Regions from separate parts of the Sodalis praecaptivus genome, predicted to be linked through region 2. Evidence: predicted binding sites of a transcription regulator. Region 2 holds the regulator's gene; each other region holds the start of a gene.
The links. The regulator Fur, encoded in region 2, represses iron uptake genes when iron is present. The targets are predictions, from matches to a motif close to ATAATAATGAGAACNACTATCAA.
Positions count from the first base shown of each region.

Region 1: a site for Fur is predicted at 1,829-1,851, ahead of SANT_RS09560 (TonB-dependent receptor domain-containing protein). Genes of this name have one in related genera too.
Region 3: a site for Fur is predicted at 2,358-2,380, ahead of SANT_RS08570 (Nramp family divalent metal transporter). Genes of this name have one in related genera too.

Region 1 is NZ_CP006569.1:2,136,780-2,141,040, reverse strand. Features, by position in the region: gene SANT_RS09560 (TonB-dependent receptor domain-containing protein) at 1-1,581, opposite strand, end outside; gene sapA (ABC transporter substrate-binding protein SapA) at 2,353-4,143, shown strand; gene sapB (putrescine export ABC transporter permease SapB) at 4,140-4,261, shown strand, end outside.
Region 2 is NZ_CP006569.1:3,222,533-3,226,793, reverse strand. Features, by position in the region: gene glnS (glutamine--tRNA ligase) at 1-812, shown strand, start outside; gene SANT_RS14235 (hypothetical protein) at 877-1,770, opposite strand; gene fur (ferric iron uptake transcriptional regulator) at 2,133-2,600, opposite strand; gene fldA (flavodoxin FldA) at 2,921-3,436, opposite strand; gene ybfE (LexA regulated protein) at 3,721-4,008, opposite strand; gene ybfF (esterase) at 4,169-4,261, opposite strand, start outside.
Region 3 is NZ_CP006569.1:1,927,220-1,931,480, forward strand. Features, by position in the region: gene lpxM (lauroyl-Kdo(2)-lipid IV(A) myristoyltransferase) at 1-731, shown strand, start outside; gene SANT_RS08570 (Nramp family divalent metal transporter) at 951-2,306, opposite strand; gene SANT_RS08575 (DUF1460 domain-containing protein) at 3,024-3,806, opposite strand; gene SANT_RS08580 (hypothetical protein) at 4,177-4,261, shown strand, end outside.

The DNA of each region.
Region 1 (4,261 bases), 1.1 Mb from region 2:
TAGGCTGGAATTACCCAGCAGGGCATACTGGCTGCTGCCCGCATAGCTGGAGCTGAGGTTCCATGAACCGTACATCTGGCTCGCATTGGGGAACTGCGCGCCGCGTTTGTACTGGAGGTAGGTGGTCAGCCGCGGCGTGATGTCATACAGGAAACTTAAGGACGGCAACACCTGCGTATCGCTAAACGAACCGTAGAGCGTGTTTAATTCGTCCACGGTCAAGGTGCTGTTGGCCAGGTTGGACAAGTCTTTCGGCTTGGTGCGTTGATACGCCACGCGGACCCCCGGCACCACGGAAAAATTATGCCCGGCCAGATCCCAGGTCATGGTGTCTTGCAGGAAGGCGCCGAGATTCTCGCTGGTACTGTTGGCTTCCGGCTGCATGATGTAGTTAAACGAGCTTTGGTTGGGGGACTGGTTGAACGGGCGCTCGGTATCGGACCGTCGGGCATCGATACCCCAGCGGAGGTCATGAATACCCCACTCTTTTTCCATATTGCTGGTGATGCCAAAGCTTTTGCTATCGTAATTGGAATAGGTAGTCACCAGACTGGTGCCGGTTGTGGAAGGTCCATAGGTCCAATCGTGGGCTTCGGTGTTTTGGTAGAAGACTTTGGTGTCGATGGTGTCAACCCAGGTGACATCCGGGTGCCATAGATCATCCAGGGTGGCGGTCCAGCGTCGGGTCTGGCTGGTTTGCTGATTGGTGCCAATGACGGCGCTGCCGGCTGAGTTCCAGGCGGAGTAATGGGTGTGATTGGTTTTGTGATAATAATCGACGGTGCCGGTAAGCAGATGGTTATCGTTCATCTGCCAACTGCCGGAGGCCAAAAAGGCGTTTGAGTGCCAGTTGGCCGGCGCCACCTTCACACTGTCGCTGTTATTGCGGGTTTCCTGGCCGTCCCGGCGGCTGATGGCAATCAGGCCACGCAGGTATTCGTCGCCGCCGGCGGCGGTGATGCCGTTATGCCAGCCGCGGTTGGCTGAGTCATAATCGCTTTGATAGCCGAAATAGCTGGATTTTGTCGGTGACAGGTAGTCATCCGCGCTCTTGGGGCGGAACGAAACCGCGCCGCCGATGGCCTGATTGGCGCGCGTGACGTCGGTTACGCCGGAATCGATGCCGACCCCGCCGTACACATAGGGGTCGATATAGTCGCGGCCAATCCCGAACGTGCCCGATCCCGCACGGCTGACATAGCTTCGGCCGGTGGCGTTGGGCAGTTCCACGCCGTCCACATCGATTGAGACGCGGTTAGCCTCCAGACCGCGAATGTTATAGCCGGTATAGCCACCGCGGTCAAAACCGCTTTTGCCGGTGCCGGTTCCCGTGGCGGCGCCGGTGGCGCTCACCAGCGGCTGATAGCGCATGATCGTACCGAAGTCATTGCCGCCCTCTTTTTGCAGATCGCTGGCGCTCAGCGTGGTTTTCGTTCCAGCCTCTTTTTTGATTTTGCTGGCGACCACCCGGATGAGATCGTCTTTATTTTCCGACTCGCTGGCCACCGTCGGCTGCGCCGTGACGGCGGGCGCCGTCGCCGCGGTATCGGCGGCGACGGCGCCAAACGCGCTACCGCCCATAATCCCGGTAAGCAAGATTTTATTCAGACGCGCTATCTGAATTCCCCTGTGGTGCATAGTCATTAAGCAATCTCCAATTGTCTGACATTTATTATTGTTAAAGCGTGATAAGACGGCGCGGGCGAGCCCTGCCGGCGACAGTACACAGATGAAATCGACTCTCGTAGTTGCGGCTCCCTGTTGTTGATTGGCGATATCGGGATGCCCACATTGACTTGCGCAGGGAAGTTACAATAACCACATTTAAATGATAACCATTATCATTATTATTTTTGAATGATACACATTATTATCTAATGTAAGGAAGATCTTTCGTAAAATTTTCCCGTAAACAGGAATTTACCGTTCGGTTCAAGGCTACGGCCGCTGTTTTAACCAGCAAAAGGGGAGCAAGACAGCGAATATCGGGGGTAAGAAAGGCTGTCGGCGGAGAAACGCGTGCCTTTCTGCGTATCGGCATTGGGAGGTCGGCCAGAGTAAGGTAAACTCAAGTCATTACTGGTAGAAATAAAGTGGTTTATGTCGACACAATCTGATTACAGTCTGACGCGCGCCGCCGTCACGCTGTTGGCCGCCCTGCTGCTAACGGCCGGGACGGCCCGCGAGGCCGGCGCTGCCGGGTCGCAGAGCGGCGGTGACAACGTCACCGGAAGCGGCATTCCCGCCGCGCGTGCCCCGAATGCGGCACAGCGCCGCGCCGGCGCTGTGCCTGCCGACGCCGCGTTTAAGCCCGCTGATATGGCCGTCGAGGTCGCAGCCAAATCCGCTGGCATGACCGTCGACGACGCGGCCAATTCCACTGACGTGGCCGTCAACGCCACAGCCAAATCCACTGGCATGACCGCCAACGCCACAGCCAAATCCGCTGGCGTGGCCGTCGACGACGCGGCCAAACCTCAGGTGCTGGCGACCGAGGCCGCGTCCGAGCCTGATGTCGTGGCCGCCGGCGCCGGTCCTGATGCCGCGCCGGTGACGCCCCGGTTGAACGCCGCGCCCGCGCCGCTACCGCCGATTCGCCAGAGCGGCTTTGTCTATTGCGTTAGCGGCATGGTCACCACCTTTAACCCGCAGATGGCCAGCAGCGGCGTCACCGTGGACACTTTATCGGCGCAGCTTTACGATCGGCTGCTGGCGGTGGATCCCTATACTTACCGGCTTATCCCCGAACTGGCGCAGCGCTGGGAAGTCCTGGATAACGGCGCGACCTATCGTTTTCATTTGCGCAAAAATATCGCCTTCCAGCGCACCGCCTGGTTTACCCCAACCCGCACGCTCAACGCCGACGATGTGGTGTTTAGCTTCGCGCGGATGTTTGACGTCCACCACCCCTGGCACGCCGTCAACGGCGGTGATTACCCCTATTTCGACAGTTTGCAGTTCCCGCAAACGGTGCAGAGCGTAAAACGTATCGACAACGATACGGTGGAGTTCCGTTTGGAAAGCCCCGACGCCTCATTTTTATGGCATCTGGCGACCCATTATGCGCCAGTGCTGTCGGCGGAATATGCCGACAGGCTGACGGCCAGCGGCCATCAGGAGCAGTTGGATCGCCTGCCGGTCGGGACCGGGCCGTTTATGCTCAATGAATACCACTCCGGGCAATTCATCCGTCTCACGCGCCATGAGCATTACTGGCGCGGAAAGCCGCGAATGGCGCAGGTGGTGATCGACTTAAGCTCCGGCGGGATCGGGCGTTTATCGCGGCTTTTGACCGGTGAATGCGATGTATTGGCCTATCCCGCCGCCAGCCAGTTATCCATTCTGCGCGACGATCCTCGCCTGCGGCTGACGCTGCGCCCCGGGATGAACATCGCTTACCTGGCCTTTAATACGCGCAAGCCGCCGTTGAACGATGTTCGGCTGCGGCACGCTATCGCGCTGGCGATCAACAATCCGCGGCTGATGCAGTCGATCTATTACGGTACCGCTGAAACCGCGGCGTCGCTGCTGCCGCGCGCTTCCTGGGCCTATGATAATGATGCACGGGTGACGGAATATAATCCCGCTAAGGCGCGCGCCCTACTGCGCGAGCTGGGCAAACCGTCGTTACAGCTTAATCTGCTGGTGCCCACCGCGTCGCAATCCTATAATCCCAGCCCGTTAAAAACGGCCGAATTGATTCAGGCCGATCTGGCGCAGGTGGGAATACGCTTGACCATTATCCCGGTAGAGGGGCGGTTTCAGGAGGCGCGGCTGACCGCGGTGAATCACGATATGACGCTTTCGGGCTGGTCCACCGACAGTAACGATCCTGACAGCTTTTTCCGTCCGCTATTGAGCTGCGCCGCCATCGGTTCGCAAACCAACTATGCGCGCTGGTGCGATCCGGCCTTTGACGCGCTGCTGCACAGGGCGTTGTTTTCTCAGCAGCTCGCCAGCCGCATCGACGCCTACCACGAAGCTCAGCGAATGCTGGCGCAACAGTTGCCGGTGCTGCCGCTCGCCTCGTCGTTGCGTCTGCAGGCCTATCGCTACGGCATCCGCGGTTTGGTGCTCAGTCCGTTCGGCAACGCGTCTTTCGCCGGCGTGTACCGCGATGAACGACAGGAACAGACGCCATGATAATTTTTACCCTGCGCCGGCTGGTGTTACTGCTGGTCACGCTGTTTTTGTTGACCCTGGTTGGCTTTTGCCTGAATTACTACACCCCCGGCGCCCCCTTGGGCGGCGCAGCGCTCGT
Region 2 (4,261 bases):
ACGATCCGCGTATGCCGACCATTTCCGGCCTGCGCCGCCGCGGCTATACGGCGGCTTCGATTCGCGAATTCTGCCGCCGCATCGGCGTGACGAAGCAGGACAATAATGTGGAGATGGCCGCGCTGGAAGCCTGTATTCGCGAAGATTTGAACGAGCGCGCGCCGCGCGCCATGGCGGTGATCGACCCCGTACGGGTGGTCATCGAAAGCCTGCCGGCGGGGCATGAACAGGATATCACGATGCCAAACCATCCCAATAAACCGGAGATGGGGACCCGCCAGGTTGCGTTCAGCCGCGAAATCTATATTGATCGCGCCGACTTTCGTGAAGAAGCCAATAAGCAATACAAGCGTTTAGTGCTGGGTAAGGAAGTCCGTCTGCGCAATGCCTATGTGATTAAGGCTGAGCGCGTGGAAAAAGATGCCCAGGGGCAGATCACCACCATCATCTGCCGCCACGATGCCGATACGCTCAGTAAAGATCCCGCCGACGGGCGCAAGGTGAAAGGCGTGATCCACTGGGTATCGGCCACCCGCGGCGTCGCAGCGGAGTTTCGTCTGTATGACCGGTTGTTTAGCGAGGCCAATCCGGCGGCGGCGGAAGATTTTCTCTCTACGCTGAACCCGGATTCGCTGGTTATCCGGCAGGGCTTTGTCGAAGCCGGCGTACCGGCAGCCAATGCGGATGAACCTTTCCAGTTTGAGCGCGAAGGCTATTTTTGCGCCGACAGCCGCTACTCCAGCCCCTCCCATCCGGTGTTCAACCGCACCGTGGGGCTGCGCGACACCTGGGCCGCGAAAGCCGGGATGTGATCTTGCCCCCCGCGCCGTGATCTTTCCGTTTCTGGCGCAGGGGGAAGCGGTTACGCTGCGCCGCTTATTCCTCTTGCTGCCCGCGCTGCAACGCTTGCGGCAAGTTTTCAAGCTTATCCAAGCTATAGGCGTGCGGATGGTGCCTGAGGCGTAGCTGATAATGGTTGGGCCTGTCGGCCCAGATGTAGCTGTTATCTAACGCATCGGCCGGCGGCGCATATTTGCACGGGATCACCTTGTCACCCACCAGTTGCTTAACGCGGGATGTCAACGCCGCGAACGCCGCATGCTTTTTTCTCTCGACGCTAAAATCGATCCAGGAATGCACCCTCCCCTCTGGGGCCCCGTGGGCGTCAGAGATGAGGGGCTCAGGGCCGTGCAGAGTGGCGTAAACGGTTTTGTCGTAGGGAACGAACGTGATACCCGTTGAGCGAAACGTGGGCAGGGCCTCATGATCGATTTGCGCATACATGCGGGAACTATCGCCGCAGGTGCCTGCCGTCAACGGCGAAGGTTTCGGCGGCCGCGGCGGAGCCTGGCTCGCCACTGCCGCGACGGGATCCCGCGGACGTCTGAGGGTCACCGGCGATGAGGGCGATTGTCTAGACGGGTATGCACCGGCCGCGGTATCGCGTTGCGGGTTGTGTAACCGTCGCGGCAGGGAGCCAGATGGCGTGGCCGGCTGCCAACCGGTCGCGGCGTCGCGTTGGGCGTTTTTGCTGGGGCGCGACGGTACGGGAGTAAGCAGGGTGGTGACGTTGGCAAGCGCCGCATCAATACGCACGGGGCGCGGGGATGCCGGGGGTGTGCTCCTCGCCGCGGTGGCTGGGCGTAACCATTTTGCTTGCCTTACGCCGTTGGGTTCAGACGTGAGCGGCGTTCGCGTGGCGGGAGGCGCTGCCAGCGATGCCACAGCCGCGGGCGGCACAGGGGTGTCTTGCAGGATAGGTTTCATCATCGGGATACCTGTAGGTCGACCAAAGACGTTAGGAGACAGCGTTACCGCTTCCAGGGAGGGCTCGGTGGGTAAGCGCTGTGAACGGATCCCTGCTCCCCTGTTTTTTTGGGGGCAGGGCCGGGCTAGGGGCTGATAATAATTTATCGGCCTATAAGCCCACTGCCCAATAGCCTAAGAAGTTAACTTCCCCGCCGTCATCGGGTGAAAGGCTGATTCAGTACGGGAGAATAGCGGGATGGCGGCAAGTAAGAAAAAAGGGGCGTTATGAAGTGTAAAAGCAAGGCGAGAAAAAACCGCCGGCGGCGGTTTCTCTTTATACGGTCGTGATTGTATGGCGGTAACGTGACGGCGTAGGACGGGTGTCAGAATTTTACGACGTGCGGATCATCTATATCATGCAAGGTTTCATCTTCACGGCAGTCGCCTTCCGCGCAATGGCCATAAAGATAGAGGCTGTGGTTGGTCAGTTTGATATTGTGCTTTTTCGCGATGTCGCGCTGGCGCGCCTCGATAAACTCATCGCGAAATTCGATGACCTTGCCGCAATCCAGGCAAATCAGGTGATCGTGATGGTGTTGCTGGGTGAGCTCGAAAACCGATTTGCCGCCCTCAAAGTTGTGGCGGGTGACAATGCCGGCGTCATCGAACTGATTGAGTACGCGGTAAACGGTGGCCAGCCCGATTTCCTCACCCATATCGATCAGCTTTTTATACAGATCTTCCGCACTGACGTGGTGGCATTCCGGGTCTTGCAACACTTCCAGGATTTTGAGCCTGGGAAGGGTCACTTTCAGGCCGGCCTTCTTTAATGCGATGTTATTGTCAGTCATGCGGGTTTGGTCCTGTTACTTGATAATCAAGTTATAAGCTAACACAGCCTATAACAATCGTCGGCCCGAAAAATGTATCACTGTCTCATTATAGAACTCGCGGTCAGAAATGAAAAAGAGACTCATTTTCATTATAGCCCACTCAGCGAGTAAGGACTATGTTACCTCTTTAGGTTTAAAAAATCACACAAAGTGTGGTGCCATTGTACTGCTTTGGCGGAAAAAGTTACAAAATTGTAGCTATCAATTTGAAAGGAATTATTTATCAAGCATACAATGCGGCATCATGCCGTCCGGGGAGGCCGGACGGCGGTAAGGCGTTAAGCCAAATTCATCTCTTCGCGAACCTGTTTGACCCAGCCGTCGACGCGTTCGGCGGTAAGCTCGGGCTGGCGGTCCTCATCAATGGCCAGACCAATAAAGTGGTCGTCGTCCGCCAGCCCTTTGGACGCCTCGAAATGATAGCCGGCGGTAGGCCAATGGCCGACCAGCGTGGCGCCGTGGGGTTCAATAATGTCCCGCAGGGTGCCCATCGCATCGCAGAAATACTCCGCGTAATCTTCCTGATCGCCGCAGCCGAATAGCGCAACTATCTTGCCGCTGAAATCGACCTCTTCCAACGTCGGGAAAAAATCATCCCAGTCGCACTGCGCTTCGCCGTAATACCAGGTCGGGATACCCAGCAGCAGCCGGTCATACTGTTCCAGATCTTCTTTGCTGCTTTTGGCGATGTCAAAAACATCAGCAACATCGGTACCCAGTTGCTTTTGGATCATCTTGGCAATATTTTCGGTATTGCCGGTATCACTGCCAAAGAAAATGCCTACACTCGCCATGAATATCAAAACCTCATAAAAATTAAGGGTATGCCCAATCGTCAACCTTAAGCTGATAAGGGCAATGATAGCAGACCCTCACTTAAGGAGATACCTGCCGGCGGGGGCTTTTTGCGTCAATTGCGCCCGCCGTGACGTGTACGCCGCAGGTGCAAAGGCGTGCCGGCCTAATGCCTGTGCCACGGTTTAGCGGCAGGCAGACGCGCGGCCTGCTTTACGGCCAGCGATCGGTCTGTTTAAGGCCTGTGCCACAAATGACGCTCTGCCGCCGCGGGACCCCTCCTTCAGCCGGCGGGCCGCTGGCGTTCAAGCTCCGCCAGCAGGATAAGTTCGATAAGCTCACTGCGGGATATATCCCGCTGATCGGCCAGTTTATTCAGCGCATCCACCGCCTGCGCATTGATTTTCAACTCCACTCGACGCAGCCCGCGCACTTTGTCACGCCGCAGCTGGTTACGCTTATTGATTCTGAGCTGCTCATCCCGAGAAAGAGGACTGGTTTTCGGCCTTCCCGGGCGGCGTTCATCCGTAAATAAATCCAGCGTAGTGCGGTCCGTTTGTTCTTTTGCCATAGTTGATGAAGGGAATATGCAACCGTAAGCGGCGGGGTCGCCGGCGGCTGGCCTGAGCCCTGGCCGGCGTCCTCCGTAGCGTTAGTTTCACCGGTCCCTGGAGGTAGCCGGCATCCAAAAACCCGTCATCTTACCCCAGTGAAGCGGGTGGCGACAATGGCTAACTGCCGCGTCCGGCTGATGCTTCCGTCAGAAAACGCGCGACAGCGCGCACTACCGCCTGCGGTTTTTCGGCATGCACCCAATGGCCGGC
Region 3 (4,261 bases), 1.3 Mb from region 2:
TCGCCGCAGAGCAGCGGGAAACCATTATTGACGACATGTTCGCCTGCGTGACGCAATCCACCATCCTCATGGCCGAGCTGGCCTGCCGCGATCCGCAGCGGGTGCTGGCTCGCGTGCGCTGGCATGGCGACGAATGGCTAAATCGGCTTCAGGAAGAGGGGCGCAATGTCATTTTTCTGGTGCCTCACGGCTGGGCGGTGGATGTGCCGGCGATGCTAATGGCGGCGCGCGGCCAAAAAATGGCGGCCATGTTCCACAATCAGCGCAATGAGCTGGTGGATTATATGTGGAATCGCGTGCGTCGGCGTTTCGGCGGCCGCATGCACGCGCGTAACGACGGTATCAAACCCTTTATCAGCTCGGTGCGCCAGGGGTATTGGGGGTATTATTTACCGGATCAGGATCACGGCGCCGAGCACAGTGAGTTTGTGGATTTCTTTGCCACCTACAAAGCGACGCTGCCGGCTATCGGCCGTCTGATGAAAGTCTGCCGCGCCACGGTCGTTCCCTTATTCCCGGTCTACGACGGCAACACCAGCCTGCTGCATATTCATATTCTGCCGCCGATGGAAGCGTTAACGGATGCCGATGATGCTACCGTGGCGCGCCGCATGAATGAAGCGGTGGAAACGCTGGTGCGTCCAAACCCTGAACAATATACCTGGGTGCTAAAACTGCTTAAAACCCGCAAGCCTGGCGATCCCAACCCCTATAAACGCCCCTCTCGCTGAGAGCCCGGCCCCCCAGGAGCGCGACAACCCGCGTGCTGGGGGCGCGCTTGGCCGACGTGGGCGGCCAGCGTGAGGGCCGCGCGACGGGGCCTGGCGTTGTCGTGAGGTTCACTTTCACCCGACCACGCTCCTCCGTTGAATTAAGCGCATTAGCTGCGTGCAATGCTGTAGCCACGCCGTTGCGCAACTGAACCCGGTCTATCCACGACGCAGTATGTCTCAGCCGAACAGCATTCGCACCGTTTCGATGATGAGCTGGAGATTTAAGACCACCAGCACCGCGGTGGCCAGCCAGCCAAGTACCATAAAAGGTTTGCAATTGACAAACTTGCCCATTCGCTTTCTGGAGGAGGTTAAATACAACAGCGGGATCATTGAAATCGGTAAGGCGATGCTCAAAAAGACCTGGGTATAGACCAGAAGTTTCTCAACCACATCCCCTTTATCTCCCCATAGGTAGATGCAGGCCACAACCGGCAAAATAGCAATCAGGCGCGTAATCAGGCGCCGCTGCCACAGCGGGAGCCGGAAATTGATGAAGCCTTCCATCACGATTTGCCCGGTTAAGGTCCCCGTAATAGTGGCATTCTGACCGGAAGCCAGCAGCGCAACGGCGAATAACGTTGCCAGGGTGGCGCTGGCAATGGCGCCAACCATGCTGTGATCCTGCAGGGCATCGTACAGCTGGGCAAAACGGCCGATATCATCCGGGTTTTTGCCAAAAAATAGCGCGGCGCCGAGAATAAGTAGTAAGCAATTGATGATAAATGAGAATCCCAACTGGACATTGGAATCAATGGTCGCGTAGCGGATAGCCTCTTTCACCGCCCGCTCGTCACTGCGGTCGTATTGACGTGATTGCACGATGGAAGAGTGGAGATAGAGGTTGTGCGGCATCACGGTGGCCCCCACGATCCCCAACGCGATGAAGAAAGCGGAATCGCCGCCCGCCACATGCGCGGTGAGGATCTCCCTTTGCGGGATGAAGGCGTGGGCAATTTGCGCCAGGTCGGGGTTGGCGAGCGCCACCTCATAGGCAAAAATAATAAAGATCGTGGCGATGAGCGTAAAGACCAGCGCCTCAATTTTTCTGATATCAAACTTCATCAAGGCCAGCAGGAGAAACACGTCCAGCACGGTGATCATCACGCCCAGCAACAGCGGGATCTTGAAAAGTAAATTTAACGCGATGGCGCTACCGATGACCTCGGCAATCTCCGTAGCGATAATAGCTAATTCGGTGGTGACCCAGAGCGCGGCGGCGGTACGCTTGCCGACCAAGGCTTTCGTTGCCTGCGCTAAATCCATTCCCGTGACGATACCCAATTTGGCGCACATGACCTGGAGCAGCATCGCAATCAGACTGGAAATCAGTATCACCGACAGCAGAAGATAGCTGTAGAGTGCTCCGCCTTGAATCGAGGTTATCCAGTTGCCGGGATCCATATAGCCGACCGCGACCAATGCACCAGGCCCTGAAAAAGCAAACAGTTTTCTAAAGAATCCGCCTTTCCCCGCAGGAACGGGGATCGTACCGTTAATTTCTTCCAGACTGTTCTTTCTGACTATTTCCATCTTTTCTTCCAAATTGACCGAGAGCGGTGACAAAAAGTAATTTTATTATAAATGGGAATGAGATTCGTTATCAATTAAAAGCTCGTTGAGCCTCGGTTTACACCAGGCACGCGGCGACCTGCGCGCCGCGCCGGTCCTCTCCTCAGCGCCAGGGGCTTTAGCGCAGGCTTCCCCCGCGGGCGGAGCAAACCTCGGACGTCTTCTAAATCCTTAGTGCCCTATCCGCACGAGGCGCGGGCGATCATTGCGTATACGGCAGCAAATAATAAGGGGTGCGTGGGGAAGGCGGCGGACTAATCCGAGGCTGTTTAGGGGAGGTTGAGCTTGCTGCTTGGCGATGGCAGTTTACAGGACGGTGGCACAGCCATGCGGTCGGCGCCCACCGCCATGGCGCTGATGCCTTAGCGGAGGATGGCCCTCACCGGCCTGCGCGCAAGTCGCAGTGTCGTATTGCGCCTGGGTGTTCGGCTTTGAGGATCTCGCCCGCCGATCCGCTCGCGTCAGCCGCCACTCTGGCGGCAACGACGCTGACGCCAGAAGAGAGGGGCATCCGGGTGAGGGTGATCCTATACCGCCCTGTACAAGCTTGGCGAGATGGGAGATCGGGCAATCCGCTTGCGAGAGAGGGGAGCGATCGCAGCGGCCCGTCTCAGACGCAGGCCGCATGAGCAAACGTGAGACGGGCCCGCAAGGCAGGGTCGTCACGGTGGCTTTGTTTTACAATGCGCGCAAAACCACAATACCGGGTTTGCTTTGCATATATTCCATGAAGGGCGTATCTACCACTCTGCGGTTACGCTGCAAAGAAGATGCATTGCGATAATAGAGTTCGTCTCCTTTCCTGATGGCGATGCCCACATGGGAAACATCCAGTCCGTCAAGTTTGGAATAAACACCAATATAGTCCCCTGTATGGATTGCGTTCAGCGCGGCCTGATCCAAGTCGCCCGCGGGGATGTAGGTAATGTCGCGCTCGAATACCCCGATAGCGGGAATAAATTTACCGCCATCCGCTTTCAGATTTAGGTGTTTATGAACCACCTTGGCCCTCGGACTAATGTGCGCGGTGATATCTACCGCATTGCGCGGCTGGCTCGCAAACCAATCCGTGAAGAAATGTTTGCGGTTAACAAAGGACACCTGGCTTTCTTTGTAGCGGGTTTTCACCAGTTGATCGAGGAAATCCGTTCTGTTTGCCGACTGGCTCAGCGCATTGACGTAATCAAGCAAGGTGAAGCAGTCGACGCCGTTGAAATCTACCACCAGTTTTTCGGGCTCCGTCGCCGAGCCGATTAAGGTATTGGCCTGATACGGCGTACCCAGAAACGATTGCGAAACCTGTTCAATTAATTCCCCGCGGCTATCCTGTCTGTGTGCCTGTATATCATTGATGATATGCTGCGCTTTTTCCGCACTGATGGCATCCATGGCCAGCGAATAATTTTTGGGTGAACATGCCGATAATAAAAGGCACAAGGGAATGAGCAGGTATAAACGCATGGTAATTTCCTTATGGCGGTAAACGAAGATAAAGTTGAAGGGAATTCCTACTCAATGTCAAAACCAACCTGCTTTCTGTTGTTATTTCATTTATATCTATGGCGCTGCAAGATAATGGTGTCGATATAAATTATGATCTAGTTAACTTATTAACTCTTTAACGGGTGTGGTAGCTGTATTAAGCGTGGCATATCGTAGACTGTTCGGCTTGACGTTTATTCTTGGGGCGGCATACGCCGCGATGCAATATAACGTTAAGCGATGATAAGGATACCGCCCGCCATGGGTTTGATGTCCGCTAAGGGAGAGGGCGGGGTGACGCCGCCGTACCGATGGGATGACGGCGCAGTCGCGCGACAAAGGAGGTGTTATGGGAGGATCGCATGTCACGCTGGCGACCTGCGGCAATAGGGCCAGGAAATCGCGTGCCCGGATGAATTATTCAATGGCGGCCC